One region of the Variovorax sp. dw_954 genome, then DNA from elsewhere that is predicted to be linked to it. Evidence: predicted binding sites of a transcription regulator. Region 1 holds the regulator's gene; the other holds the start of a gene.
The links. The regulator FNR, encoded in region 1, switches genes on or off when oxygen is low (the NO sensors DNR and NnrR bind a similar motif). The targets are predictions, from matches to a motif close to TTGATNNNNATCAA.

Region 1 (14,928 bases):
TCGCGGTGGAGGCGCCGGGTGCCGTGCGCGCCGAGGCGACCCGCGTGACCGGCCAGTTCCTTCGCGACGTGATGCGCCTGAACGACGCGCAATGCAACTTCCGCATCGTGGGCCCGGACGAGACCGCGTCCAACCGGCTCGGCGCGGTGTTCGATGTCACCGACCGCACCTCGACCGCGCTCGTCGAGCCCGGCGACGACCACGTCTCGCCCGCCGGCCGCGTCATGGAAGTGCTCAGCGAGCACCTGTGCCAGGGTTGGCTCGAAGGCTACCTGCTGACCGGGCGGCACGGTTTCTTCTCCTGCTACGAGGCCTTCATCCACATCGTCGACTCGATGTTCAACCAGCACGCGAAGTGGCTGAAGACCACGCGCTGCATTCCCTGGCGGCGCCCCATCGCATCGATGAACTACCTGCTCACCAGCCACGTCTGGCAGCAGGACCACAACGGCTTCAGCCACCAGGACCCGGGCTTCATGGACCATGTGGTGAACAAGAGCGCCGACGTGGTACGCGTCTACCTGCCGCCCGATGCGAACTCGCTGCTGTCGGTGGTCGACCACTGCCTGCGCAGCCGCGACTACGTGAACGTGATCGTGGCCGGCAAGGCGCCCGCGGCCCAATGGCTCGACATCGCGGCGGCCGAACGCCATTGCAGCGCCGGCCTGGGCGTGTGGACCTGGGCCAGCAACGACGAGGGCGTCGCGCCGGACGTGGTGATGGCCTGCGCGGGCGACGTGCCCACGCTCGAGACGCTCGCCGCGGTCGACTTGTTGCGCCACGAGGTGCCCGGCCTCAAGGTGCGCGTGGTCAACGTGGTCGACCTGATGGCCTTGCAGTCGCCCGGCGCCCATCCGCATGGCGTGAGCGACGCGACCTTCGACTCGATGTTCACCACGAGCGCGCCGGTGATCTTCGCCTTCCACGGCTATCCCACGCTGATCCACCGCCTGATCTACCAGCGTGCCAACCACGCCAATTTCCACGTGCACGGCTACCGCGAGGAAGGCACCACCACCACGCCCTTCGACATGACGGTGCTGAACCACCTCGACCGCTTCCATCTCGCCGCCGACGCGATCGACCGCGTGCCACGCATCCGCGATGGCGCGGGGCATGTGCAGCAGCGGCTGCGCGACCGGCTGCTGGAGCACAGTGCGTACATCCGGCGCCATGGGCAGGACATGCCGGAGATCAGCGGGTGGAAGTGGCCGTTACGTTGAGCCCACCACGAGATGCAACTGCGGCGCCACGAGTGGCAATGCCAGACCGTTTTGCGGACCGGGGGCGGGATCACGCCGACGGCGTACTCCACTCCGCGAATGTCCCCCGCCGTCAGCCTGCGGCCGCCGGCTCCTCCTTTATTTCGCTGCGTGGAGCACACCATCGACGTGATCCAGACGCGCCAGGGTTGATCGGCCGGCACGACGCGGCTTCACTTGGGCCGAGGGCGGTGGGCGTCCTCCGCAGCGAAATAAAGGAGGAGGCCGGGGGACATTCGCGGAGGAGGATGCCCGCCGTCCTCGGACCTCGCCTGCACCCGCCCGGGTTTCATCGGCGCTGCCTCGTCAGTGCGACATCAACACCGGCACCGTCATCGATTGCAGGATCGATCGTGTCGCCCCGCCCAGCACCCATTCGCGCGCGCGGCTGTGGCCGAAGCAGCCCATCACGAGCAGGTCCGCGCCTGTGTCGGCGGCCATCGACAGCAGGTGCTCGCCGGCATCGCCATCCGCGTGGCCACCTGCATGCGCCGTGGCATTCACACCATGCGCCTTGAGGTATGCCTGGAGGCTGCGCAAGGCTGCTTCCGCGCCCTCGCCATAGCAGACCGCGTGCACGGACTCCGCACGCGTCAGCCATGGCATCGCGGCCGACACGGCGCGGGCGGCCTCGCGTGATTCCTTCCAGCCGATGAGCACGGTCCGGCCGATGGGCTCGACCAGCCCCGCATAGGGCAGGACCAGCGCGGGCCTGCCGCATTCGACGAGCACGCTGGACAGGAAATCCGGTGGCAACTCTCCCGCGGCTGGGTCGTCGGCATTGCGCTGGCCCAGCACGAGCAAGTCGGCGTAGAGCGCGTGCCGGGCGAAGCCCCAGGGCGCGTCGTCCATCGGTTCGACCCAGCGCAGGCGCGGCGAGCCGGCACCGGCCGTCGTGAAGGTGGCATGCGCCTTGTTGCGGCATTCCTCGTCCAGCGACTGCATGATGGCCATGGCATCGGCCGAACCCTCCAGCGCATAGGGATAGCGCATCAACGCGGTCGTCGTGCACGGCAAGGCCGTGACTTCGGCGTCGAAGGCCTCGGCCAGCTGGCGTGCGACCTTGACGCGCTCCGCCGCGCGATCGGAACTGTCGAGGTGGACGAGGATGGTCCTGGGGGTCGGCATGGTGAGTCCTTGGATGTCGTGAGTGCGATGACCACCATAGTGCCCGCTGCCCTGCCCGGCCTTGCGCCGCGTCAAAGTGCATGATGCGGCCGCAATAGCTGCCGACGGCGCATCAGGGCTTTGACAGGCATCAAGGTCCGGCGTGCACGAGCCTGTACCTTCAGGCTCGTGCACCACGCCAACCCGCTCGTTCCCACCCGCCTGTCACTGCTGCGGCCGCTGGCGGCGACGAACATCCTCGAATTCTTTGCAACTGCCCGACGCCTGCGGCCCGACGGGCGCAGCGGGGGCCATCGCAAGCCCCTGCGTGACAGGAACCTGGCCCTGCTGACCTGCGGACCCATCCGAGAGGAGCCGTCGGCACTGCATCGCGCCGCGCTGGATCTCGGCCTGCGCGTGGCGGTCATCGGCTACGGCCGGTCGCCGGAATCGCGGCCGCAGGATGTCGACGCCCTTGCACGCGCGCTGGGCCAGTTGTACGACGCCATCGATTGCGGCTCATTGCCCGCCGCTGCGATGCGCGAGATCGAAAAGGGGGCCGGCGTGCCGGTCTACGACGGGCTGGACCTCGACCACCATCCCTTGCGCGCCTTGGCCGACCTGATGACGCTCCACGAGCATTCGTTGTCGTCGTCGGCGCTCCTGTCGATCCGCATCCTGGGCGACGCCGACACCGCACGCGGCCGTACCTTCGTGTCCGCGGCGCGCAGCATCGGTTTCGACGTGCTGCCGGGCGGCGCTGTTTCATCGGCCTCGAACGATGCCACCTTCGTGGTCGATGCCACGCGGCCCAAGGGATGGACCCTGCGAATGCACGCGAGCCCGCTCGACGACACCCGGCGGGAGGAGAACCACCGCTGCATGCTGCAGGCCATCCTGCTGGACACCATCGCGCGAGGCTGAACAGCGGCGTTCAGCGCGGCGCCCGCGCGTGCTTCAGACGGCGTGCATCCAGAGCGCGCACAGCGAGGCCGCATCCGGGCGCATTTCGGTTTCCACGCAGATGGCCATCGCGCGCTCCTGCGCGTCCAGCGGCTCCTGGAACGCAAACTGCCGCTCCAATACCTCCGGGCCTGCCTCGGACGCGTCGGTGCCTTCGGCCCGGCGCAATGCGACACGGTGGCGCAACTGGGCCGGGCTGGCGCGCAGGTCGAGGATCGCGAACGGCAACCGAAGGGAGGCGGCCAGCGCGTGGAACGCGGCCCGTTCGGCACGGCGCAGGAAGGCCGCGTCCACGATCACCGGATAGCCCGCCTGCAATGCCAGGCGCGCCGCGTCGGCCAGGCGGGCAAAGGTGCGGCGCGTGGCTTCGGGCGTGTAGATGTCGATGGCGTGGTCGGCCGAGCGCGCGAGCGCGTCCAGTCCGAACAGGCGCTTGCGCTCGACGTCGGAACGCACGCGCACCGCTCCCGCCAGTTCCAGCAACTGGCCGGCGACGGTCGACTTGCCGGAGCCCGACAAGCCGTGCGTGATCAGCAGCCGCGGCGTGCGTTCGGCGCGGCGCACGATGTCCTCGGCGCAGCACAGGTAGTCCTCGACGCCGGGTCGGCCCTCGCCCGGCGCAGCGCGCAGGCTGGCGACGTGCGCCCGGACGAGCGCCCTGTAGACCTCGTAGAAGCGCAGCACGGGCACGCCTTCGTGGTCGCCCGCGTGTTGCAGGTAGCTGTCGAGGAAGCGGAATGCCAGGTCGGTGTGACCGTGTGCCTTCAGGTCCATCGAGAGGAAGGCGACGTCGCTCATCACGTCGATCCAGCGCAGCGCTGGATCGAACTCGATGCAGTCGAAGGGTTGCAGGCCGCCGTCGAGCCGTACCACGTTGGCAAGGTGCAGGTCGCCATGGCATTCGCGCACGGCACCCGTCCGCTGGCGCAGCAGCCAGGCCATGCGCAGGCCCACCGCCCGGTCCTCGACCCAGCGCCGCAACGCTGCGAGACGCGCCGTGCCGCATGCGGCTTCCAGGCCGGCCAGTGCCGCCATGACCGACCGCTCGATGCGCTTCGGCGCACCGAAGCCCGAGTCCGCCGCCGCAACCGGCGCGGCACGGTGAAAGGACGCGAGCCGCTGTGCAAGGCCATCGAGCTCGACAGGTTCCAGTTGCCCCGCCGACAGCAGTTCGCCCAGCAGCATCCCGTCCGGGAAGCGCCGCATGCGGACCACATAGTCGATCGGTTCGCCATCGTCGTCAGTTGAGCCGATGCGCGGTGCCTGCGACGTGCCAGTCACAGGCCTGACGTCGCGATACAGGCCGGGTGCCAGTCGCCGATTGAGCCGAAGCTCTTCCTCGCAGAAGTGCTTTCGCGCCGCCAGTGTGCTGAAGTCGACGAAGGCCAGCCGAACCGGCTTCTTGAGCTTGTACGCCATCGACGATGCCAGCAGCACCCAGGAGATGTGCGTCTCGACCAGTGCCACCGCCAGCCCCGACTCGGCCTGCAATCGCTCGCGCAATGCCAGGACCAGCGAGGCGTCCGCAAGTTCAGGGGTGGACTCTGGCCGGTTCATACCTGCGACTGTGCCACCGGCCCGCGTCCATTCCTTGATCCAGGGCAAGGCGTGGTCCGGCGTCGCGCCCTACATTGAATTCCTTCCTTCATCTGCGGAGTCAGTGATGAGCCATTGGCCTGATCGCCACGACAAGGGACCCCTCATGAAAAGCCTGATCACCCGGTGGCATGCCGATCACGTCCATTTCTCGCGCCTCCTGGACCTGCTGAAGCAGCAGGTCGCCGAGTTCCACGACGACGGCGAGCCCGACTACAACCTGATGCTCGACATCGTCTCGTACCTTCGCGAATACGGCGACCGCGTCCACCATCCCCTGGAGGACGCGGCGTTCGAGCTGCTGGTCCTGCGCGCGCCCGAACTGCGCCTGCCCGTCAACCGCCTGAAGCAGGAGCACCGGGCCATTGCCATTGCCGGCGAGGAGCTGGTCGGCCTGCTGAACGGCATCATCGGCGACGCGGTGATCGCGCGCGACAAGGTCGAGGCGGCAGCGGCGCTCTACCTTGCCTACTACCGACATCACCTGGCGACCGAGGAGCGCGACATCCTGCCGCGTGCGGCGCGCCTGCTGGACGAGCACGACTGGAAGTCCGTGGCCAGGACCGTGCCGCCCCAGCCGGACCCGTTGTTCGGCACCATGCAGGGCACCGGATACCGCAACCTGCGGGACGCGCTGAACCAGCACGCCTGATGATCGGCACGCCGCGAGGCCGAAAGCGCCGTCATCGAGCGGGATACCGGCCGTCGCGTATGCCGATATGGCGCAAGCAGCGCGCCCGCACTACTATCCGCGCGTGAATATTCCCACCCACCTGGCCGTCCTCGACGACGAAGTCGACATCACCCAACTGTTGGCAACCTACCTCGGCAACCATGGCTTTCGCGTCAGCCAGGTGCATTCCGGCAAGGCACTCATGGAACTGATGGCGCGCGACGCGCCGGCGCTGGTGCTGCTCGACCTGGGCCTGCCCGGCGAAGACGGCTTCTCCATTGCGCGCGCGTTGCGCGAACACTGGCGCTGCGGGCTGGTGATCGTGACCGGCCGTGGCGATGCCGTGGACAAGGTGGTCGGGCTGGAAGTCGGCGCGGACGACTACGTCACCAAGCCTTTCGACCTGCGCGAGTTGCTGGCACGCATCAAGGCGGTGTTGCGGCGGCTCACGCCCGCCAGTGCGCCGCCTGCGCCCGCGCCCGCGGAACCGGCAGCGTCCACGTCGCTGCGCTTTGCACAGTGGCAGCTCGACACCGCTGCCCGCCGCTTGCTCGACCCGAGCGGCGCCGAGGTGGCGCTCACCGCCGGCGAGTTCGACCTGCTGACCACGTTGGTCACGCATCCCGGCCGCGTGCTGTCGCGCGACTTCCTGCTGGTGCACACGCGTGGCCGCGATGGCGGCCCTTTCGACCGGACCATCGACGTGCAGATCGGACGCCTGCGCCGCAAGGTCGAGGCCGACCCCGACAACCCGCAGATCATCAAGTCGGTGCGCGGCGCCGGCTACATCCTGGTGCCCAGGGTCGAGGCCGGATGATGACGCCGTTGCCGTCGTTGCCGGAAATGGACGACGGCGCCTTGTTCCGGACGCTCTTCGGCGCCTATCCTGACGCGCTGCTGCTGGTCGACCGGCAAGGCACGATCCGGCTGGCCAACCCCGCGGCGCTCGACCTGCTCGGCTATTCGATGGACCAGCTCACCGGTCTGTCGATCGAGCAACTGGTGCCTGATGCGATACGGCCCCGCCATGCCGCATGGCGCGGCGCCTATGCCGAGCAGCCGCGCGCCCGTGCGATGGGCACGCAGATGGACCTGGTCGCGCGGCGCCGCGATGGCAGCGAGGTGATGGTCGAGATCGGCCTGAGCCCGCTCCAGGACCATGGCCTGCCCTATGTGGTGGCGGCCATCCGCAGCGTGGGCGACTACCCGCGCGTCAGGCAGGCCTTGCAACGGGCGCGCTATGCGGAGCACCTGGCCCGCTTCGGCCGCCTGGCGGTGGAGGCGCGCGGCTCGCAGCAGCTGCTGGAACTGGTGCCGGTCATTGCATCCGAAGCGCTGCAGGTCGAGATGGCCAAGGTGCTGCTGCTCGAGGCCAGCGGACTGGAGTTCCGCATCGCGGCGGGCGTCGGCCTGCTGCCGGAAGAGTCCGCCGGGCGACGCATTCCGAACACCCCCGGATCGCCTTCGGGCCATGTGGTGGCGACCGGCGAATCCGTGCTGATGCGGGACTATGCGAGCGAGCATCGCTTCACCATCCCGGCGCACTACATCAAGGCCGGCATGGTGTGCGAGCTCTCGGTGGCGCTGGGCGACCGGGGCCGCACCATCGGCACGCTGGCGGTGCGCTCGCGCACGCCACAGCGCTTCGGCGATGACGAGGTGCGCTTCCTGGAGTCGCTGTCGAGCATGCTGGCCACCGTGATGCAGCGCACCGCCAGCGAGGAGGCGCTCAATCACGCGCAGCGGCTGGAGACGGTGGGCCAACTCACCGGCGGCGTGGCGCACGACTTCAACAACCTCTTGACCGTGATCTCCGGCAACCTGCAGGTGCTGGAAGAGCTGCCCGCCTGCGCCGACGACGACATGGTCCGGCAACTGGTCGCGGCAGCACACCGGGCCACGCGGCGGGGCGCCGAGCTGACGAGCAAGCTGCTGGCCTTCTCCAGACGGCAGGTGTTGCAGCCGACCGTCGTCGACACGCTGGCCCTGCTGACGTCGCTGACCGGCATGCTCACGCGCACGCTCGACCAGCGCATTGCCATCACGCTCGACGCGCAGCAGGTCCTGTGCATGGCCGACCCGGTGCAACTCGAGTCCGCATTGCTGAACGTGGCCATCAACGCCCGGGACGCCATGCCGCACGGCGGGACGATCGCCTTCGCATGCGCGCCCGCGGCAACGCTGCCCGCCGAACTCCGCGCGGACCCCAGCCCCGCGGCCGAAGGCTACGTTGCCATCGCCATCACCGACACGGGCACGGGCATGCCGGAGTCCATCATGGAACGCGCCTTCGAGCCCTTCTTCACCACCAAGGAAGCCGGCCGCGGCACTGGCCTGGGCCTGTCGACGGTCTACGGTTTCGCCCGGCAGTCACACGGCGGGATCACGCTGCGCAGTGTCCCCGGTGCCGGCACGACGGTGACGCTGTACCTGCCCCGCGTCGAGAAGCGCACGAGCTTGGATCCGAACAGCGACGCCGCCCCGCCCCGCCGCGTCCCCTCGGGCCTCCACGTCCTGCTGGTCGAGGACGATGCGGAGGTGCGCAAGGTGGTCGAGGCGTTCCTGGCCGCCATGGCCTGCGAGGTGGTCGTCTGCGCGGATGCCGAGGAAGCATTGCGGGCGCTCGACGAGAACACACCGTTCGACCTGCTGCTGACCGACATCGTGCTCGGCCACGGCATGCGCGGCACCGAACTGGCCGAAGTGGCACGCGCGCAGCGGCCAGGGTTGCCGGTGCTGCTGATGTCGGGCTATTCCAGCGACCTGCTGGGCGAGCCCTACAAGTGGGACCTGCTGCGCAAGCCCTACACCCGCGCTGAACTGGAACGCGCGATGGCCAGGCTGCTGAACAGCGCTCAGTGAAGGGCTTCGGCGCCTACGGCGGGCGTGCTGACGTCCCGGATGAAACTCGTCAGCGCCTCGACGCGCGGAATGTGGATGTCGCGCCGACCCTTCTCGACGAAGCGGATCACGTCGCCGCGCGCCAGCCGCGACAGCGCCCGACTCACGGTCTCCAGCGTCATGCCGAGGTAGTTGCCGATCTCGGCACGCGTCATGCGCAGGGTGAACTGGTCGGTACGCAGGCCGCGCTGGTCGAGCGCATCGGCCCAGTAGCGCAGGAAGCCCGCGACCCGCGCATCGGCCGGCTGCGAGCACAGGGACAGCATCGAGTCGTGGTCGCGCACCAGCTCGCGGCTCATGGCGCCATGCATCGCGGTCAAGAGCGCAGGTGTGCGCACGGCGGCCTGGATCAGCGCGTCATAGCGGATGGCCCACACCTCGCCCGTGTCCATGGCGATGGCGTCGCAGCCGTACTGGTTCTCGGCGATGCCGTCCAGGCCCATCCAGTCGCCCTTGAAATGCAGGCTGACCACCTGCTCGCGGCCATCGCCCGACAGGTTGACCATCTTGAAGAAACCGGAGCTGACGACATAGAGGCAATTGAATTGCTGGCCCACCTGGTAGACCACGTCGCCACTGCGAACGACCCGCCGCTGGATCGGCACGCTGTCCTGGAGCAGCTGGAGCATCGCTGCAATGCGGCTGACGCCGGAGGTGTGGTTCGGCGTGATGGTGGGCGCTTCGTTCATCGCTGGCTCCTTGCGGTTGGATGAACAAAGCTTAGAAAGCGGGTGTAACTGGCAGGCGACGGCGGGAGCGGCCTGGGTAACAGTGGGTGAATGCCTTGTGTCCGCTGTGTAACCACGAAGATCCGCGATGCAGTTGCCGGATGCAGGCACGCCTTTCATTTCGCTGGCATTTGAGTGCTTCGGAAGGTGTGAGATTTCGTAGCGAGGGCGCCAAGGTCGGGTTGAGGACCGGAACCGTACACCCGTACGGTGAGGACCGCAGACCCGGGATTGGCGTCCGCAGTAGAAAGATTCACACCTTCTCAGCGGCACCAGTCGCCGATGGCCTGCCCCATGTCCATCCACAGCGCCTGCAAGGCCAGGGCGGCCAGCAGCAGGCCTGCAACGCGGGCGCCCCAGCCTTCGCGCGATGGCCCGAGCCTGTGGCCCACCGCCGCGTACAGCCATGGCGCCGCTGCCAACGACAACCCGCTTCCCAGCGCGAACAGGACCATGGCCATGGCCCCGTCCAGCGCGCCGTTGCCCAGGCTCGCCAGCGCGAGCGCCGAATAGAGCAAGCCGCAAGGCATCAGGATCCACAGCGCCCCCGTCGCGAACACGCCGAAGCCCGACCGCGTGTGCGGCCGCACGCGCAAGGCCAGCGCCTTGCCGAAGCGATGCGCCCAGGCCGGCTGGCGACCTTGCACGATCAGCGCGAGCCCCCAGGCCAGCGTGGCCGCGTGCAGCAGCACCCACAGCGGTTTCAGGGCCGTCACGTGCGCGCCCGCGAACGCGAGCGATTGCGCCGCCAGCGCCACCGCGGCCCCGCCCAGCGCATAGCTCGCGATGCGACCCGCATGGAACGCCAGGGTGGTGGACGGCGCCCCCACGGATGCCGCCCCGGCGGCGCCGGTTGTCGGCGCCCGCACCAGCCGGATCACCCCGGCCGTCGGCGCGCCGCACATGGCCGCGCAATGCGGTCCGCCGGCAAGGCCCATCAGCAACGCGGCGGCGGCGAGGCCGGCCTGCATCACACGATCCGCGAATAGCGCGTCCTGTTGCGATCGGCTTGCAGGTAGCGGTCGAACACCATGGCGATGGCGCGCACGAAGAACCAACCCGTCGGCGTGACTTCGAGCGCGTGGTCGCTCAGGTGCACGAGGCCGTGCGCGATCAGCGGGCCGAGCACGGCGAACTCGGGCGCGAAGTGGTCGCGGAAGTCGATGAAGTGGGCCTGCCCCAGCGCCTCGAAGTCGAGGTGCCCCTGGCACATCAGGGCCATGATGACCGAGCGTCTCAGCAGGTCGTCGCGCGACAGCGCCAGGCCACGCACGACCGGCAGGCGACGCTGGTCGAGATGGTCGAAGTACTCCTCCAGCGACTTCGCGTTCTGGCTGTAGGTCGCGCCGATGCGTCCGATGGCCGACACGCCGAGCGCCAGCAGGTCGCAATCCGGCTGCGTGCTGTAGCCCTGGAAATTGCGATGCAGCCGGCCCTGGCGCCTGGCGACGGCCAGCGCATCCTGCGGCAATGCGAAATGGTCCATGCCGATGTGGACGTACCCGGCCGCACTCAGCACCGCGATCGATCGCGCCAGCATCTGCACCTTCTCCTCGGCAGGCGGGAGCTGCTCGACATGGATGCGGCGCTGGGCCTTGAACCGGTCGGGCAGGTGCGCATAGGCATACAGGGCGACGCGGTCGGGCCGCAGCTCGCACACCTGCTCCAGCGTGCGCTCGAAGGATTCCACGGTCTGCAGCGGCAATCCGTAGATCAGGTCGACGTTGACCGACTTGAAGCCCAGCGCCCGCGCGGCCGCCACGAGCTCGAACACCTGCATGGCGGGTTGGACACGGTGGATGGCCTTCTGCACGTCGTGGTCGAAATCCTGCACGCCGAAGCTCAGGCGGTTGAAGCCGAGCACCGCCAGGTTCGCAAGGCGTTCGGCGTCGACGGTGCGCGGATCGACTTCGATCGAGCGCTCGCAATCCGGTATGAAGGTGAAGGCGCCGTAGAGGATGCCCATCAGTTCGGCCAGTTGCGCGTCGTCCAGGAAGGTCGGCGAGCCGCCCCCGAGGTGCAGCTGGCTCACCGACGCGCCTTGGCCCACCTGCGCCATCTGCAGCTCGACCTCTCGCGCGAGGTAGTCGAGGTATTGCCCTGCCCGCTCGTGGTGGCGCGTGACGATCTTGTTGCAGGCACAGAAGTAGCACAGCGACTCGCAGAACGGCACATGGACGTAGAGCGACAGCGGCTGCGCGCGGGCGCCCATGCTGCGGCGCTGGCGCAGTGCCTGCGCATAGTCCGCAGCGTCGAAGGCTTCGACGAACCGGTCGGCGGTCGGATAGGAGGTGTAGCGCGGGCCGGCCACCCCGAAGCGCCGCAGCAGGGCGACCGACGGCAGCGTCGGACGGACCGGCAGCGGTGCGGGTGGGGAGTTCGAAGACATCGGCGTGGCTCGGGCAATGGAACCCACGCAATGTGCCTCCCCAGGCCGTTCTGCGTCTTGATGTGCATCAAGCCCACGGCAGGTGGCGCCGGCCAGAATCCCGCCAACCAAACGACGCGCCCATGACCATTCCACAGCCCATCCAGGTCGCCTGCTCCAACTGCAACCTCCGGGAGCTCTGCATGCCCCCCGGCCTGCAACCCCACGAACTCCAGCGCATCGACGGCCTGGTCAAGACACGGCGCAAGCTGCGCCGCCGCGAGACGCTGTTCCACAACGGCGAGCGCTTCACCTCGCTCTACGCCATTCGCACCGGCGTGTTCAAGACCCGCGTGGCAAGCGACGACGGGCGCGACCAGGTCACCGGCTTCCAGATGGCCGGCGAGATCATGGGGCTGGATGGCATCGTCAACGAGCACCACAACTGCGACGCCGTCGCACTCGAGGACGCGGAGGTCTGCGTGATTCCGTTCGAGCGGGTCGAGGCACTGTCGCGCGAAGTCCCGGCGCTGCAACGCCACGTGCACCAGATCATGAGCCGCGAGATCGTGCGCGAGAACGGCGTCATGCTGCTGCTGGGCAGCATGCGGGCGGAAGAACGGCTCGCCGCGTTCCTGCTCAACCTGGTCCAGCGGCTGCACGCGCGTGGCTTCTCGCGCTCGGAGGTGGTCCTGCGCATGACGCGCGGGGAAATCGGCAGCTACCTCGGCCTCAAGCTGGAAACCATCAGCCGGACGCTGTCGAGATTCGTGGTGGACGGCATCGTCGAGGTGCGGCATCGCAACCTGCGCATCCTCGACCCGCAGGCGCTGCAATGCATCGTCAATCCGCCCGGGCGTTGAAGCGCCGCGCCAGGGGATCGTCCTCGGGCGGCTCCAAGGTCAGTGCCACCGAGAGCGCGCACGCGGCAGCCGACATCGCCCAGAAAGCGAAGAAGCTGGCGGTGTAGACGGCCTGCCGCGTCAGCCCGAGTCCTTCCCTGCCCCAGCGCATGTCGGACGGATCGATGATGGCGAACACCACCAGTTCCATCAGGCTCGCCAGGATGAATGCGGGCCACAGGATCGCGATCCATCTGCGCGCACTCATGGCTTGGCCTTGGGGCGCACCGGGACGTCCTCGGCGGGCGTCATCGCGTGGTTGCGGCCCATCTGGGCGGGAACCGGGCTCTTGTCGGCCAGGGTGCGGTTGATCTCGATGCCCTTGCGGTAGTAGTCCTCCTCGACCACCGTGTCGGTGGTGTGCATGGCGAGCCACGCGGAGGCCAGGCTGGCCACGATGACGGCCGCCGGCAGGCCGATCACCAGCCACACCAGCGGGTAGCGCCACCAGGGCGGCGGCGCCGATGCTTGTTCGTACGCTGTCATGCTTTCTCCTTGCTTGTTCATCGGGGCACCAGGAACACGGCCTTCTCGGAGACGTGTGCGCCGCCATCGGCAGTGCCCACTTCGAAGTGCACCGTGTGCGAGCCGGGCGGAGCCTTGTCGGCCGGCAATTGCAGGCGCACCGCGACCCAGCGCGACTGGGCCGCGCCGACTTCGACAAGCTCGTCCGAGGCCACGTGCAAGCCGTCCAGGCCGGTGGCCGCGATGCGGTAGGCCTGCTGTTTCTCGGTGGCGTTCATGATCTGCAGGCGGTAGACGTTCTCGAGCTGTCCGCCCTCCGCGATGCGGGCGAGCGATCCCCTGTCGCGCACCACGTCGACCTTCAGCGGCACCCGCAGGACCAGGCTCGCGAGCAGGCCGATCGTCAAGGCGAGGAGCACGCATCCATAGACCAGCACCCGCGGCCGGAAGACGCGTCGCCACACCTGCGACGAGGACCAGCCCTTCGCGAGCCCGTTCTCGGTCGCGTAGCGGATCAGGCCGGGCGGCAGCGCCATGCGGTCCATCACGGTGTTGCACGCGTCCACGCAGAGGCCGCAGCCGATGCACTCGTATTGCAGCCCCTGCCGGATGTCGATTCCGGTCGGGCACACCTGCACGCACAGCCCGCAATCGATGCAGTCGCCCAGTCCGAGCGCCTTGCCGTCCCGGCCCTTGGCGCGCACGCCGCGCGGCTCGCCACGCCCGGTGTCGTAGCTCGCGATCAGCGTGTCGCGGTCGAACATCGCGCTCTGGAAGCGGGCGTAGGGACACATGTACTTGCAGACCTGCTCGCGCATGAAGCCGGCGTTGCCATAGGTCGCGAAGCCATAGAAGACGACCCAGAACACTTCCCACGAGCCCATGCGCGTCTGCAGGAATTCCATGCCTAGCTCGCGGATCGGCGTGAAGTAGCCGACGAAGGTGAAGCCGGTCCACATCGCGATGCCGATCCAGACGACGTGCTTGAACCACTTCTTCACCAGTTTCTCGAGCGAGAAGGGTTCGCCGTCCAGGCGCATGCGCGCGATGCGGTTGCCCTCGATCTTGTGCTCGACCCACATGAAGATTTCCGTGTAGACCGTCTGCGGACAGGCGAAGCCGCACCACAGTCGACCGGCCACCGCCGTGAAGAGGAACAGCGACAACGCCGACAGCACCAGCAGGCCCGAGAGGTAGATCAGGTCCTGCGGATACAGCACCAGCCTGAAGATGTAGAAGCGCCGCGTCGCCAGGTCGAACAGCAGCGACTGGCGCCCGCCCCATTGGACCCACGGCATCGCGTAGAAGAAGAGCTGGGTGGCGAAGACCAGGGCCCAGCGCCAGCGGGCGAACTTGCCACGCACCGTGCGCGGGTAGATCTTCTTCGACGCCTCGTACAGGCCGACCGACTCCCCGGCCCCGCCCGCCGCGACAGGCACGATGGGGATGGTCTTGCGGGGCCGCACGGCGTCGGTCATGGCCAATTGCCCGGTTCAGGGCGCGGCCTTGGCGGCCGACTGCGGCTTGTTCGACAAGCCCCACACATACGACGCCACCACCTTGATCTGCGCCTCGGTCAGGCGCCCTTCCTGCGGCGGCATCACGTTGTGCTTGCCGTTGTTGATCATCGCGATGATGGCTTCCTGGCCAAAGCCGTGCAGCCACACCTTGTCGTTCAGCGCGGGCGCGCCGAGGGCCTGGTTGCCGACGCCGCCGATGCCGTGGCAGGCGGCGCAGGCCGTGAACTTCGACTTGCCCAGCTCGGCGCGCAACGAATCCGTCGAACTGCCCGACAGGCTCAGCACGTACTGCGCGACGTTCTTGACGTCCTCTGGCGTACCGACCGCCGCGGCCATCGGCGGCATCACGCCGATGCGGCCCTTGGTGATCGTCTCGATGATCTTGTCGGGCGCGCCGCCGTGCAGCCAATCGGTGTCGGTGAGGTTCGGAAACCCCTTGCTGC
Region 2 (14,928 bases), on a different contig from region 1:
CCCGCATCGACGCAGTCGCGTTCAACGACACGGGCTCGCCGCCCGGCGACGACGCGGCGCACCAGCGCGACGAGCGCCTCGTCGCGCTCTACCGCGGTGAATTCATGGCGGGCTTCTACCTTGCGGATTGCCCTGCCTTCGAAGACTGGCTGCACGTCCAGCGCGGCGTCATGCACCGTCGCGCACTGGCACTCCTGGAACACTTGGCAGGCTTCCACGAGTCCGCCGGCAACCCTGGCAAGGCCCTGCCATTCGCGCTGCGCCACGTGGCGCTGGAGCCCTGGGACGAAGCCGCCCACCGCCGTGCGATGCGCCTGCATGCCCTGCTGGGGCAAAACGGCTCGGCGCTGCGGCAGTTCGATGCTTGCGCTCGACTGCTGCAAGACGAACTGGGCATCGCCCCCGGCCCGGAAACGCAGGCACTGGCCGAACGCATCCGCAACGATGAACTGGCGCACGCCGCGGCCGCGTTGCCGACCGCACCACAGCGGCCGCCAACGCAAACGCCAACGCCCACAGCGCCGCATGCCGAGCGTCGCCAGGTCACCGTGCTCTTCTGCGAACTCGCGATATCAGGCGTCGACGATGCCGACGACGCGATGGAGCGCATGCTCGCGCCGCGCGCCCGTTGCACCGAGATCCTGCGGAGCTTCTCCGGGCATGTCCTGCCCATGCATGGCGGCGGACTGCTGGCCTACTTCGGCTATCCGCAATCCCGGGAGGACAGCGCGGTGCGCGCCGTGCGCGCCGCCCTGGCCCTGGTGCAGGAAGCGATCGACGGCATCAAGATCCGCGCCGGCGTCCACACCGGCTTGATCCTGACCGATGGCGATCCTTCTTTGCCCGATGCGGTGGGCAAGACATCCGCCGTCGCCATCCAGTTGCGGCGCCTCATCGGCTCCGGCGAGGCCGCCATCAGCGGGGAAGCGCACCGCATCGTGGCCGGCTACTTCGATTGCACGGGCCTGGGCAGCCAGGTGTTGCCCGACACGTCGCAGCCGATCGCCATCTTCAGGGTCGACAAGGAAAGCGGCGCCCGCACACGGCTGGACGCGGCGACGCCGCTGACGCCGCTGGTCGGGAGACAGGCCGAGCTCGCGCAACTGACGCAATGGTGGGAAGAGACCCGCCACGGCGCCAACCATGCCGTGCTGCTGCAAGGCGAGCCGGCCATCGGCAAGTCCCGCCTGGTGCATGCCTTCCGGCAAGGCCTGGCGGACGAGGCGCATGCGGTCCGCGTGCTGCGCTGCTTTCCGGAGTACAGCCAATCGCCCTTTCATCCGCTGCTGGTCCTGCTGGCGGAAAGGATGGGATTCGCCGCTGGCGATACGCCCCAGCTGAAGTCGGCCAAGCTGGCGCAGCATGTGTCCGCGGCCTGGCCCGCGTGGACCGCCGATGCCGTCCCCCTCATCGCCGCCCTGTTCGGACTCCCCCCACCCGCCGACGAGCGCGCGCCCGCGCCCGTACGGCCATCGCAAAAGGAGCAGACCTTCAGGCTTCTGCAGGCGATGCTGAGGGGGCCGACGGCGCACATGGGTGTGCTGTTCATCGTGGAGGACCTGCACTGGGCCGATCCTTCGACGCTGGAGCTGCTGGCCATGCTGGTCGCGCAGGGCAAGGGCGACGGCGGCTTGCTGTCGGTCTTTACAGCACGCCCCGAATTCGCCGGGCCCGTGGCAACGCATGCGCTGTCGCTCGCGCCCCTTGCGGAATCCGAGATGACGCAACTGATCGCCTCGGTCAGCCCGCAACTTTCGCCCGAAATGGTCCGCGGCATCGCGGCACGCGCCGACGGCGTGCCGCTCTTTGCGGAGGAGCTGGCGAAATCGGCCACACGAGAGGACTGGGCCGCCATTCCGATCGCGCTGCATGACCTGCTGGCGGCCCGCATGGACCGCCTGGGCGCAGCGCGATACGCCGCCCAACTGGCCGCCACCATCGGGCGCGAATTCAGCGCAGACCTGCTGCGCAAGGTGTCGCCCGACGAGCCCGAGGCGCTGTCGGCCCATCTCGATCAACTCAACCATGCCGGCCTGGTGTCGAGGGTCGACGACACGACCTTCCAGTTCAAGCATGCGCTGGTCCAGGAAGCGGCCTACCAGTCGCAGACGCGGGCCGACCGGCAGGCTGCGCACCGACGCATCGCGCAGGTGCTGCAAGCCGAGCTGCCGGACAGCGTCGCAGCCCGGCCGGAATTGCTGGCGCAGCACCTCTCCTGCGCGGGAGACGATGCGCAAGCCATCGAGCACTGGATCCGCGCGGGGCGCCGGGCCATCTCCGGCTCGGCCAACCTGGAAGCCATCGCGCATTTCAAGCGCGCGCTGCAATCGCTGATGACGCTGCCCGCGACATCGAAAAGGGACCAGGCCGAGTTCTCGATCCTTGTGGCGCTCTGTCCCGCGCTCCATGCCACGCAAGGCGACGGCTCGGAAGAAATCGGCCGCGTCACCGCGCGGATCTCGGCGCTGCACGCGCAGGTGGCGGGCAGCCCCGACCTCTTCCTCGCGGAATGGACGCGCTTGCGCAACGCCGTGGCGACCATCGGCCCCCGCGGTGTGCCGCAAGCCGCCATGCGCCTGCTGGAAAAGGTCCGCGACGACCCGATCGCCCGGCAAGCGGCGCACTACGCGGCGGCGATGGCCACCTTCTGGCTCGGCGACTTCGCGGACTCCGGCGCGCATGCGGTGGAAGCCATCGCGCTGTATCGCCCGGACCAGCATCACCTGATGCTTCAATTGTTCGGCGAGGACCTGTCGGTGTCCTTCGCCGGGCACCTGTCGTGGTCACTCTGCTTCCGGGGCTTCCCGGACCAGGCGCAGCAGGTCAGCGCGCGAATGCTGGAGCAGGCGCGCGCGATGGCGCATCCCAAGACCTTGGCAATGGCCCTCCTGTTCGCCACCATGTTGCGCCGCTGGCTCAACAAGCATGCGGAGACCATCCGCCTCGCCGGGGAGACCATTGCGCTCGCGCGCCAGCACGGCATGCTGCACTGGATGGCGACGGGCGAAGCCCTGCAGGGCAAGGCCCAGGTCCTCCAGGACGGCCACCGGGACCAACACGCGCTCGCGGCGCTCACGGCACTGGCGGCCCGCCTCAGCGCCGCCTCGCCTTCGTACTCGGCGCTGCGCATGGCCGACATGGCCGAGCTTCACATGCACCTGAACTTCCACGCGGAAGCGCTGCGCCTGCTCGACCAGGCGCAGGCCGATGAGCTCAGCACCGGCAGCCTGCAGTTCGCGGCCGAGCGCCATCGCCTCCGGGGCCTGTGCCTGCTGGCGCTCACGCCGCCCGACGCGGCGGCCGCGGAGGCCGCATTCGAACGCGCCCTGGCCATCAGCCGCGCCCAGGGCGCCAAGACGCTGGAGTTGCGTGCCGCCGTGTGCCTGGCCCGGCTCTGGCGGCAGCAAGGCAGGCACGCGCAGGCGCGCCAGTTGCTGGCGGAGACGCACGGATGGTTCACCGAAGGATTCGACACGCCGGATCTGCTCCTGGCGGCCGGACTCCTGCAGGATACGGCTTCAGGCGCAGAACAAGGCGGAGCGCCGCAGACCGCTTGATTGCGAAGTCGTCATCAGATCGCGGTGGTCGTCGGCAGCAGCCGGTCGTACTCCGACTTGACCACCGCATAGCACTCGCAGGTGCGCCGCTCCAGGCCCTTGCGGTCCAGCACCGTGATGTGGCCGCGCGCATAGCGGATCAGGCCCGCATGCTGGAGCTTGAGCGCACCCTCCGTCACGCCTTCGCGCCGCACGCCGAGCATGTTGGCAATCAGCTCCTGCGTCATCACCAGTTCGCTTCCCCGCAGGCGATCGAGGCTCAGCAGCAGCCAGCGGCACAGTTGCTGGTCCAGCGAATGGTGCCGGTTGCACACCGCCGTCTGCGCCATCTGGGTGATCAGCGCCTGCGTGTAGCGCAGCAGCAGGTGCAGCACCGCGCCGGCGCGGTTGAATTCTTCCTTCATGAGTTCCGCCTTGAGCCGGAAGCCCCGCCCTGCGCTCTGCACCACCGCGCGGCTCGGCGTCGACTCGCCGCCCATGAAGAGCGAGATGCCCACGATGCCTTCATTGCCCACCACCGCGATCTCGGCCGAGGCGCCGTTCTCCATCACGTACAGCAAGGACACGATGGCAGTCGTCGGAAAGTACACGTGGCTCAGCGTCCGGCCCGATTCGTAGAGCACCTGACCGAGCGGCAGGTCGATCGGTTCGAGGTCAGGCAGCCAACGCTTCCGCTCCGCATCAGGCAATGCGGCCAGCAGGCGATTGAGGAGGGGATCGGGGGACTTGGGCATGGCGCAACTCCGCAACAAGGCAGGCACTGGACTCGAGTCGGGGCTTGCGCCCCCACGCCGCCCTCGCTTCAGGCCAGTATAGGCATCTCGTGCCCCCATTGGTGCGCTACCGGACAGTCCCCACACGCCGGGCGGCGGATCAGAGGATGCGCAGCGACCGCGCCTGTTCCGTCAGTTCGCCCCTGAAGGCCGGATGCGCAATGCCGATGAGTTCCTGCGCACGCTGCTTCGCGGACTTCCCGCGCAACTGGGCCACGCCGTATTCGGTGACCACGTAGCTGATGTCGTTCTTGCTGGTGCTGACGTGCGTGCCCGGCGACAGCACCGGGACGATGCGCGAAATGGTGTCGCCCTTGGCCGTCGACGGCAGCACGATGAAGGACTTGCCGCCGCGCGAGCGATTGGCCGCACGAACGAAGTCGGACTGCCCGCCCGTGCCCGAATAGGGCGACAGCCCCAGGCTCTCGGAGCCGCACTGCCCCAGCAGGTCGATCTGCAAGGTTGCGTTGATGGAGACCAGGTTGTCGTTCAGCCCGGCCAGCGCCGGATCGTTGGTGAAGTTCACCGGATGCATCTCCAGCGCCGGGTTGCGGTGCATGTAGCGGTAGAGCTTGCCGGAGCCGAGCGCGAAAGTCGCGATCGACTTCCCCGGCAGGTAGTTCTTGCGCTTGTTGGTGACGGCCCCGCTTTCCACCAGCGAGAGGATGCCGTCGCCGATCATCTCGGTGTGGATGCCGAGGTCGTGCTTGTGCGTCAACTGCATGACCACCGCGTCAGGAATCCCGCCGTAGCCGATCTGCAGCGTCGATCCATCGTCGATCAGGTCGGCGACGTACTTGCCGATCGCCTGCTGCACCGGGCCGATGACCGGCAAGCCGACCTCCAGCACCGGATCGCTGCTCTCCACCAGCGCCGCGACCTTCGAGACGTGCACGCGGCAGTCACCGAAGGCGACGGGGACGTTCGGGTTGACCTCCAGTACCACCGCCCGCGCCCGGGCCACGCCGGCCATGGTGTAGTCGGCGCCCAGGCTCAGCGAGAAAAAGCCGTCCTCGTCCATCGGCGAGGCCATGCTGAACACCACGTCGGCCGGGATCTGCCCGCGCTCGATCATGCGCGGAATCTCGGAAAAGTAGTTGGGGATGAAATCGATCCAGCCGGCCTGCCCACCGGCACGCGTCGCGCCACCGTAGAAGAAGGCCACGTGCCGCACATGCTGCGTGGTCTCCGGGTCGATGTAGGCGTATTTGCGGACGGCCAGGATCTGGGCGACCTTCACGTCGCGGAAGTCGAGGCGCTGCTCCGACAGCGCAGTGAGCAATGCCGGCGGTTCGCCGACGCCCGTGGGCACGATGATGAAATCGCCATCGCGCACCTGTCGCACGGCCTCTGCGGCGGAAGTCCGCTTTTCCTGGTACTGCGCCTCGAACGACATGCGGTTTGCTCCTTGTGGACCGTTGCGGACATTGCCGGGGACATTGCCGCCGGCAAGCGTCGAATATAGGGCGGCTTCCGCCACTCTCGCAGTCGTGCTTCCACGGGGTTTGATTTGGCGCAAAGGCCTGCATCGACCCATACTCGCCCACTCCATGTCGGAGAGCGGGAACAGCGGCGTGAACAAGCTCCGAAGAATCCTCCTGACGCTTGCCATCGGGGCCGCCTGCGCCCCCTGCGCCGCCCTCGCGCAAGGGCAGGCATCGAAGCCGCGGCGCATCGGCTACCTGGACACCGCTTCGGCCAGCACCTCCAGCAACCGGCTGGACCGGCTGCGCGCGGGCCTGCGCGACCTCGGCCAGGTGGAAGGCAGGGACATCGTCATCGATGCGCACTGGGCCGAGAGCGCCTACGAGCGCCTTCCCGGGCTCACCGCTTCACTGCTGGCGCAGAAGCCGGACCTCATCGTGGCCGCGGGGCCGGCCGCCATCCTGACCATGCGCAAGGCCACCAGCACCGTGCCCATCGTCTTCGCGGCAAGTGGCGATCCGCTCGTGTTCGGCTTCGTCCGGAGCCTGTCGCGACCCGGCGGCAACGTGACCGGGGTGTCCAGCGTCGGCGCCGACCTGAGCGGCAAGTACCTGGAGTTCCTGCGCGAGGCGATACCCAGCCTCTCGACGGTTGCCGTGCTGATGAACCCGGGGCATCCCGGCCACCCCGACTACCTCCGGAGCATCCAGGCGGCCACCCCGGCGTCGGTGCGAGTGCTCCCGCTGCGAGCGGCGGACGCCGGCCAGATCGAGGCGGCCTTCGACGCGGTCAGGCAAGCTCGCGCGCAAGCCGTGATCGTGCTCGGCGACGGGCTGTTCTTTTCGCAGGCGCGCCGCATTGCCGAACTGGCGATCCAGCAACGCCTGCCCACGCTGTTCTCGTCGCGGGAGCCCGTGCAGGTCGGCGGGTTGATGAGCTATGGCCCGAACCTGGCTGAGCAGTTCTACCGGGCCGCGAGCTATGTCGACAAGATCCTGCGTGGCGCGCATCCCGCGGATTTGCCGGTGGAGCAGCCGACGACCTTCGAACTGGTCATCAACCTCCAGACCGCCAAGACGATCGGGTTGACGCTGCGGCAGGCGCTGCTGCTGCGTGCCGACGTGTTGCTGTGAATCGCCGGGCCGCCGCCGTCAATGCGTCTTGCGCAGCACCGCCACCATCTCCGCCACGATCGACGCGGCGATCTCTGCCGGCCCGATCGCGCCGATGTCCAGGCCCGCCGGGCCATGGATCCTGGCGCCTTGATCGGCCAGCACGCCGGCCTGCTCCAGCCGCGCCAGCCGCGCCGCATGCGACTTGCGGCTGCCCAGCGCGCCGATGTAGAAGACATGGCTGCGCACGGCTTCGATGAGCGCCGGGTCGTCGATCTCCGGCGCATGCGCCAGCACCACCACCGCGCAGCGGCTGTCCAGGCGCAGCGACCGCATCGTCGCGCCCACGTCGCCCACCAGCATGTTCGCCCCGGAGACCTCCGGCCCCACGGCATGGGCGCGCGGCTCGATGATGGTCACTTCGAAGCCGATCAGTTGCGCCGCGTCGCGCAAGGCCCGGGCCGTACGCACCGCCCCCACCACGAACAGCCGCAAGGGCGCGTTGAACACCTGGAACAGCACCTCGTCCCCTTCCACGAGCGCGATGGCGGTGTCGTCCATGCGCGCACGCTTGTGGGCCTCGCTCGCCCATGCGCCCGACGCGGGACCGTCCGACGAGATCAGCAAGCGGCGACCGTCGGACAGCCCGGTGCACAGCACCACGCTGCGGCCGCTGCGCATCGCATCGAGCGCCTCGCGCAACACCTCGACCTGGCCGCCCTGCCCGCCTTTCCTGCTGCCATCGATGCATTCCAGCCGGATCTCCAGTCCGCCGCCGCAAGCCATGCCGGCGGCCGAGGCGGTGGCGTCGTCCACCGACACCTTCACCATCGTGTCCTTGCCCTCGGCCAGCACGCCCAGCGCGGCCGACACCACCAGCGTGTCGACGCTGGCGCCGAACAGCGTGCCGAAATGCGTGCCGTTCTCGTGCACGGCCATCTGCGTGCCGGCGCGCCGCGGGGCGGTGGACCATGCCTTGACCACCGTGGCCAGCACCACGCCGGCGCCGGCGTCCTTCCACTTCAGCACCTGTTCCAGCACCGCCGCCGCCAGGTCGCGCGCCTTTTCACCATGGATGTCCGTCATGCCGATTCCTTTGCAGCTACAAGGTTGTTCCGGAGCGCGGACCATGCCACCTCAGGAGACTCTCGTATGTACCACCGCAGGCAATTCCTGAACACCCTCGCGGCATCTTCGCTGGCCGCGTTGCCGGGCTTGATGCTCAGCGCAACGGCGAGGGCCGCCAAGACGACTTTCGAGCTGACGCTGAGCGACGCCGAATGGAAGAAGCGCCTGTCGCCGCAGCAATACGCGGTGCTGCGCCAGGCCGATACGGAAACGCCCTTCACCAGCCCGCTGAACAAGGAGCATCGCGCCGGCGTGTTCTCCTGCGCGGGTTGCCAGTTGCCGCTGTTCTCGTCCGCCACCAAGTTCGACAGCGGCACCGGCTGGCCCAGCTTCTGGAAGCCGCTCGACAACGCCGTCGTCAAGGCCACCGACACCACCTTCGGCATGACCCGCGACGAGGTGCTGTGCCGGCGCTGCGGCGGGCACCTTGGACACGTGTTCGACGACGGGCCCAAGCCGACGGGGCTGCGCTATTGCATGAACGGGCTGGCGCTGGCTTTCACGGCGGGGACTGCGCCGGCGGCTTGAATGCCGGCCATCCCGGTCTTGGTGGCCAGCGACGCGAGGCCAGCGATCGCGCACGTCATTCCAGCGATGTCACCGCCGCCAACAGACCCGTCAACGCGCGAATCTCCGCCTTGCAGGCCTCGGCCGCGGTCGTCTCGATGTTGCGGTAGTGCTCGATCAGCCGGCAGCCCACGTCAGTGACGACGCTGCCGCCGCCATGCTCGCCGCCCTTGCCGGATTCGACTGCCGGCTTTTTCAGGGCGCTGTTGAGCTCGTTGATGAGGAGCCAGGCGCGCCGGTACGACATGTCGATGGCCTTGGCGCCCGCCGTGAGCGAGCCGGTCTCGAGGATCGCCTCGAGCAACTGGATCTTGCCGGGGCCGATCGCGATGGTGTCGCCGGTCGTGATACGCATGCGGAAGCGCACCTTGGGTCTGGCCTCCGTCGAATTCGCAGGACTGGCGGTCTTCCGGGGTTTGGCGGCGGCGGGCGCGGATTTCGCAGGGGCTCTGGGCATTTCGACGGCATCGTGGGAGTTGTTCGGCCGCAGGTTACCGCGACCTTGCCGCCCGAGCCTAGAGGGGAAATCTGCGCAAGTGCCTGTACAGGGTGCTGCGGTGCAAGCCCAGGCTGCTGGCAGCCCGCGCGACATTGCCGCCGGCCGCCTCCAGCGCAGCATGGATCGCCCTCGCCTCCACATCCGACAACTGCAGCACCTGGCGCACCGGGTCCGCCACCGCTGGCTCGAACGGCGCAGCGCCGGTCGACAGGCCTGCCTCCCGATTCGAAGGCACGCTGCCAACCCCGAGCACCGACCCCGGCTCGGCCAGCGCAATCATGATCCGCAGCACCGACACCAGTTCGCGGATGTTGCCTGGCCACGGCTGCCGTGCCAGGGCGTCGGCCGCGTCGTCCTGCAAGCGCAGCTTCGCCGCCTTCCCACCCAGCTCGTCGAACAGGCGGCGGATCAGCAGCGACTTGTCCGTGCGCTCGCGAAGGCTCGGAAGGCGCAGCGCATAGCCGTTGATGCGGTACATGAGGTCGGCGCGGAACGCGCCCGTCGCGCTGAGGGCCGGCAGGTCGCAATGGGTGGCGCAGACGAGCTGGAACTCCACCTGCACCGGCCGCCCGGCGCCCAACGGCGTCACGACCCGGTCCTCCAGCACACGCAGCAGGCGCGTCTGCAGCATGAGCGGCATGTCGCCGATCTCATCCAGCATGAGCGTGCCGCCATGGGCCTCGCGGATGCGGCCGGCGGCGCCCTGGCGACGCGCTCCGGTAAAGGCGCCCTCCTCGTAGCCGAACAGCTCGGCCTCGATCAGCGTCTCGGGCAAGGCCGCGCAGTTGACGACGACCATGGGCCCGCCGCGCCTGCGGCTGGCCGAATGCAGGCGCCGCGCGAACACCTCCTTGCCGACGCCGGTCTCGCCGGTGACCAGCACCGGCACGCCGGCATCCAGCACCTTCACTGCGGCCCGCAAAGCGGTACTCACCGCGTCGTCGTCTGCAATGTCGCGGCGTGCCGGCTCATGGGGCCCATGCGCTGCGCTGCCGGCGCCGGCCAGTGCCACGCTGCGGCGTGCCAGCGCATGCTGCCGGCTCATCACGATGCGCGCGCCACCCGGCAGGTTCACGCTCTCTGCATGGCCGCCAGCGGCCGGCCAGGCGCTGCCCAGCAGGCGCTCGACCGGCTGGTCCAGCACCGACTTCCATTCATGCCCGAGCAGGGCCAGCGCGACGCGATTGGCCGCGACCACCTGGCCGTCCACCACGTACAGCAAGCCTTCGCGCGCGCTGCCGATCAACGCCCCGTTCGCGTGCAGCCGAATGATGTCGCCCCTGGATCGGGACAGCATCATGCGGTGCTCGATCTGCTGCGAGGCCATGCGCACGAGCCCCAGCGTGTGCCCGTCGATGCGAACGGCATCGCCCGATATGTCGAGCACGCCTGCGATCTCGCCGCGGCCATTGAAGATCGGCGCCGCCGCGCAACCGAGCCCGCCGTTGCCCGCCAGGAAATGCTCGCCACCCAGCACGGCCAGCGGATGGCGCTCCACCAGCACCGTGCCGATCGCATTCGTGCCGCATTGCCGCTCCGACCATTCGACGCCCGGCAGCAGCGCCACGCGCTGCGCCTTCGGCAGGAACTCCGGGCTGCCGATCTCGTCGAGGATCACACCGCTGGCATCCGTCACGATGACCACGCAACCCTGCCCGATCGCATGCTCCGCGAGCGCATCGAGTTCCGGCTGCGCGCTTTCGATCAGCAGGCGCGAGGATTCGCGATGCTCGCGCAACTGCGCGCTGCTCATCGGCGCCGGCCCCGCGTTCCAGACGCCCGCGCCGCGCGAGCGCGCCCACGAGCGCGAGATGTGCGGCGCGACCCAGTCGGTCGGCGCCAAACCCTGGTTGAAGAAGAGTTCGCGGGCGTGTTGCGTCCTGCGGATCGCTCCTGCGGCTTCCAGCATCGGTTGTCTCCGTTTGCGCGGCTGTCGCGCGTCGCGACATATTCGCATGGATATGTCGCAAGCGTGTGTCGCAGTTTGCGACAGCCCGCGTCGCGCAAGGGTCGACTGCCCGCCGTGCGCAGGGAAGCAACGCCCGGGATAGTCCCTAGAAGAAGCGGTACAGCCATTGCATTGCGTCCAGGGTCGCGACCTGCGACGCTCACAACCATCAGTTTGGAGAGAAACATGGACATGTTGGAACCCGGCAAGTTCGGCACCGAAGTGCCGTTCAAGAAGCGCTACGACAACTTCATCGGCGGCAAGTGGGTGGCCCCCGCCGGCGGCCAGTACTTCGAGAACGTGACGCCGATCACCGGCAAGGTCTTCTGCGAGATCGCGCGCTCCACGGCCGAAGACGTGGACCGCGCGCTCGATGCCGCGCATGCCGCCAAGAACGCATGGGGCCGCACTTCGCCGACAGAGCGCGCCAACATCCTCATGAAGATCGCACAGCGCATGGAAGAAAACCTGCCCATGCTGGCGATGGCCGAGACCTGGGACAACGGCAAGCCGATCCGAGAAACGACGCTGGCCGACATGCCGCTGGCGGTCGACCACTTCCGCTATTTCGCCTCCTGCATCCGCGCACAGGAAGGCGGCATCAGCGAGATCGACAGCCAGACCTATGCGTACCACTTCCATGAGCCTCTGGGCGTCGTGGGCCAGATCATTCCGTGGAACTTTCCGATCCTCATGGCGGTGTGGAAACTCGCGCCTGCGCTCGCTGCGGGCAACTGCGTCGTGCTGAAGCCGGCGGAGCAGACTCCCGCTTCGATCCTCGTGCTGATGGAATTGATCGGCGACCTGCTGCCGCCGGGCGTCATCAACGTGGTGAACGGCTTCGGGCTCGAGGCCGGCAAGCCGCTGGCGTCCAGCAACCGCATCGCCAAGATCGCGTTCACGGGCGAGACAACCACCGGCCGACTGATCATGCAATACGCCAGCCAGAACATCATCCCGGTCACGCTGGAACTCGGCGGCAAGTCGCCCAACATCTTCTTCGAAGACGTGATGGCGAAGGACGACGGCTTCCTCGACAAGGCGCTGGAAGGCTTCACGATGTTCGCGCTGAACCAGGGCGAGGTCTGCACCTGCCCCTCGCGCGCGCTGATCCACGAATCGATCTACGACCGCTTCATGGAAAAGGCGATCAAGCGCGTCGAAGCCATCAAGCAGGGCAGCCCGCTGGAGATGAGCACCATGATCGGCGCGCAGGCCTCCAACGAGCAGCTCGAGAAGATCCTGTCGTACCTCGACATCGGCAAGCAGGAAGGCGCCAAGGCGCTGACCGGCGGCGAGCGGAACAAGCTCGAAGGCGAACTGGAAGGCGGCTACTACGTGAAGCCGACCGTGTTCCAGGGCCACAACAAGATGCGCATCTTCCAGGAAGAGATCTTCGGCCCGGTGGTGTCGGTGACCACCTTCAAGGATGAGGACGAAGCGCTGGCCATTGCCAACGACACGCTCTACGGCCTGGGCGCCGGCGTCTGGAGCCGCGACTCGAACCGCGCCTTCCGCATGGGCCGAGGCATCCAGGCCGGCCGCGTCTGGACCAACTGCTACCACCACTACCCGGCGCACGCGGCCTTCGGCGGCTACAAGGCGTCCGGCATCGGCCGCGAGAACCACAAGATGATGCTCGACCACTACCAGCAGACCAAGAACCTGCTGGTGAGCTATTCCGAGCAGCCGATGGGGTTCTTCTGACCATGGATCTGCGCCGCGTCACCTGCACGCCAGCGGCCGAGGCGCTCATCGACGTGGTCCGTGCCAAGCACGGGCCCGTCATGTTCCACCAGTCCGGCGGCTGCTGCGACGGCAGCGCGCCGATGTGCTACCCGCAGGGCGAGTTCATCATCGGCGACCATGACAAGATGCTCGGCGTGATCCACGGCGCGCCCTTCTACATCAGCGGGCCACAGTTCGAATACTGGCAGCACACGCAGCTGATCATCGACGTGGTGACGGGGCGCGGCGGCATGTTTTCGCTGGAGGGGCCGGAGGGGCTTCGCTTCCTCACGCGCTCGCGGCTCTTCACGGACGAGGAGTGGCAGCAACTCGAATCGGCCGAGTTATCGTAATATCCGGCAAAACATATCGCGCAGGCTCCACCCAGTGGCAAGCTTGCGCGATTCTTCCGTGTATCGATGGAGCGTCCGATCCATGTCCGCACCCTTCGCGCTGAACCTGTCGCGTTCTTCCGGCTTCGCGACCGGACCTGTTCCCAATGTCTACCGCCAGGTCGCCTGCTGCGAGGATGACGCGGCCGAGATCGATGCCGAGAGCAGGGGACGCTCGCGCGTGCAACAGCTCAACCCGCACGTGCATTGCTCGGTCATCGGCACCTGCCTGAGCACGGCGGAACTGCGCAAGATCGTCGCGAAGCACGGCCACATCGATGCGGCCCGTGCGTCGGATGTCGAGATCCATCACGAAGGCGTCTCGATCGCCAGCCAGACGGCCGGCGGCAAGGCCTTGTCGAAAGCGCTGGACAAGCGCCATGAGGCCGTCATCCGCAGCTTCGAGAAAGCCAAGGACGCCGATGCGCTGGAAGCGCTCTGGCAGCAGGCCCTGCAGGGTGGCGCCATCGCCGGCGCCTACTGGGCGCTGATGTCGCACCGCCATGTCACGGCCGAATTGCGGCAGCGCGCCTTCGGCGACGTGCACATGCTGTCGCACCTCGTCGGCGCCGCCAACCGGGCCGACATCCGCCGACTGGCCACGCTGGAGCAGGAATGCGCGGATTGGCGCGAGCAGTCCGAACGACTGCAGGCGCGCATCGCCGAATTGCTGCAGGAGAACCAGCAACTGAGGCTCGATGTCGAGGGGCTGAAGATGGAGAGCAGCGTGGCCCGCGTCCGGCCGGCGGAGCCACCGGGTGACGTCGAGTCGCTGCAGCGCGAACTCTCCGTGGAACGGCAGTTCAGCGCATTGCAAATGCAGCGATGCGACACAGCGGAACAGCAGCAGGCCGCCAGTGCGGCCAGCGAGGAGCGGCTGCGGGCCGAACTCGAAGGCGCAAGGCGCCACATCGACATGCTGGGCCGCGAACTGCATGGCGCGGAGGCGCACCTGCAGGCGCTCGCCGCACCGGAACACGACACGTCGGAGAGCCTGCGACTGGCGATCCAGGGACGCAGGGTCCTCTATGTCGGCGGTCGGCCCAGTTCGACGCCGGCCATCCGCAAGCTGGTGACCGATTCAGGCGGCGAATTCGTCCATCACGACGGCGGCCTGGAAGACCGCAAGGGCCTGCTCGCGAGCGCCCTGGCCGGCGCGCACCTGGTTGCTTTTCCGGTGGACTGCGTCGATCACGACTCGGCGGGCAACCTGAAGCGGCTCTGCACACGGCACGAGGTGCCGTTCCTGCCGCTGCGCACGGCCAGCGTGACCTGCTTCGCCGCCGCGCTGCTCGCCCATGCGGAAGAACAAGAGCCAGCCAGGCCCACCTTCCGAATGTGTCTCCGGCATGGATGAGGCTTCAAAAGGTGTGAAGATTTCGTAGCGAGGGCGCCGAGGTCGGGTTGAGGAGCGGAACCGCACTCTCGTGCGGTGAGCACCGCAGACCCGAGATCGGCGTCCGCAGTAGAAAGATTCACGCCTTTTGTCAGTCGGTGCCGATCATCACGCTGGACGCCTTGATGACCCCGTAGGCCTTGCCGCCTTCGACCAGGTTCATGCCTTCGGCCGAGGTGGAGGTGATGGTGGAGACGATCTGGACGCCTTCGGCGATCTCGAGCGTGACCTCCGTGGTGACCGGACCCTTGACGATCTTGATGATCTTGCCGGTGAGGACGTTGCGTGCACTGATTTTCATGGGAGCCTTCTAGTCAAGCAGTTGATTTGGAACGCAAATGTAAACGCATATGTTTCAATTGGCAGCGCTGCCGGCCACGAACACCTCCACCGCAATCAGGTT

Region 2: a site for FNR is predicted at 5,836-5,849, ahead of HB681_RS33005 (acetyl-CoA hydrolase/transferase C-terminal domain-containing protein). Genes of this name have one in related genera too.

What each region holds. Positions count from the first base shown of each region.
Region 1 covers NZ_JAAVVD010000003.1:24,224-39,151, reverse strand. The annotation lists gene HB681_RS06270 (phosphoketolase family protein) at 1-1,223, shown strand, start outside; gene HB681_RS06265 (universal stress protein) at 1,569-2,390, opposite strand; gene HB681_RS06260 (hypothetical protein) at 2,559-3,293, shown strand; gene HB681_RS06255 (bifunctional aminoglycoside phosphotransferase/ATP-binding protein) at 3,327-4,889, opposite strand; gene HB681_RS06250 (hemerythrin domain-containing protein) at 5,035-5,580, shown strand; gene HB681_RS06245 (response regulator) at 5,684-6,418, shown strand; gene HB681_RS06240 (ATP-binding protein) at 6,415-8,463, shown strand; gene HB681_RS06235 (helix-turn-helix domain-containing protein) at 8,457-9,191, opposite strand; gene HB681_RS06230 (sulfite exporter TauE/SafE family protein) at 9,494-10,201, opposite strand; gene hemN (oxygen-independent coproporphyrinogen III oxidase) at 10,201-11,619, opposite strand; gene fnr (fumarate/nitrate reduction transcriptional regulator Fnr) at 11,742-12,461, shown strand; gene HB681_RS06215 (hypothetical protein) at 12,442-12,708, opposite strand; gene HB681_RS06210 (FixH family protein) at 12,705-12,986, opposite strand; gene ccoG (cytochrome c oxidase accessory protein CcoG) at 13,004-14,443, opposite strand; gene ccoP (cytochrome-c oxidase, cbb3-type subunit III) at 14,459-14,928, opposite strand, start outside.
Region 2 covers NZ_JAAVVD010000032.1:21,541-36,468, reverse strand. The annotation lists gene HB681_RS33015 (AAA family ATPase) at 1-3,557, shown strand, start outside; gene HB681_RS33010 (Crp/Fnr family transcriptional regulator) at 3,572-4,291, opposite strand; gene HB681_RS33005 (acetyl-CoA hydrolase/transferase C-terminal domain-containing protein) at 4,431-5,726, opposite strand; gene HB681_RS33000 (ABC transporter substrate-binding protein) at 5,905-6,888, shown strand; gene HB681_RS32995 (XdhC/CoxI family protein) at 6,907-7,953, opposite strand; gene msrB (peptide-methionine (R)-S-oxide reductase MsrB) at 8,020-8,523, shown strand; gene HB681_RS32985 (LysR family transcriptional regulator) at 8,579-8,917, opposite strand; gene HB681_RS32980 (sigma-54-dependent Fis family transcriptional regulator) at 9,078-10,970, opposite strand; gene adh (aldehyde dehydrogenase) at 11,196-12,716, shown strand; gene HB681_RS32970 (DUF779 domain-containing protein) at 12,719-13,090, shown strand; gene HB681_RS32965 (DUF2325 domain-containing protein) at 13,173-14,486, shown strand; gene HB681_RS32960 (molybdopterin-binding protein) at 14,617-14,826, opposite strand; gene HB681_RS32955 (molybdopterin-binding oxidoreductase) at 14,881-14,928, opposite strand, start outside.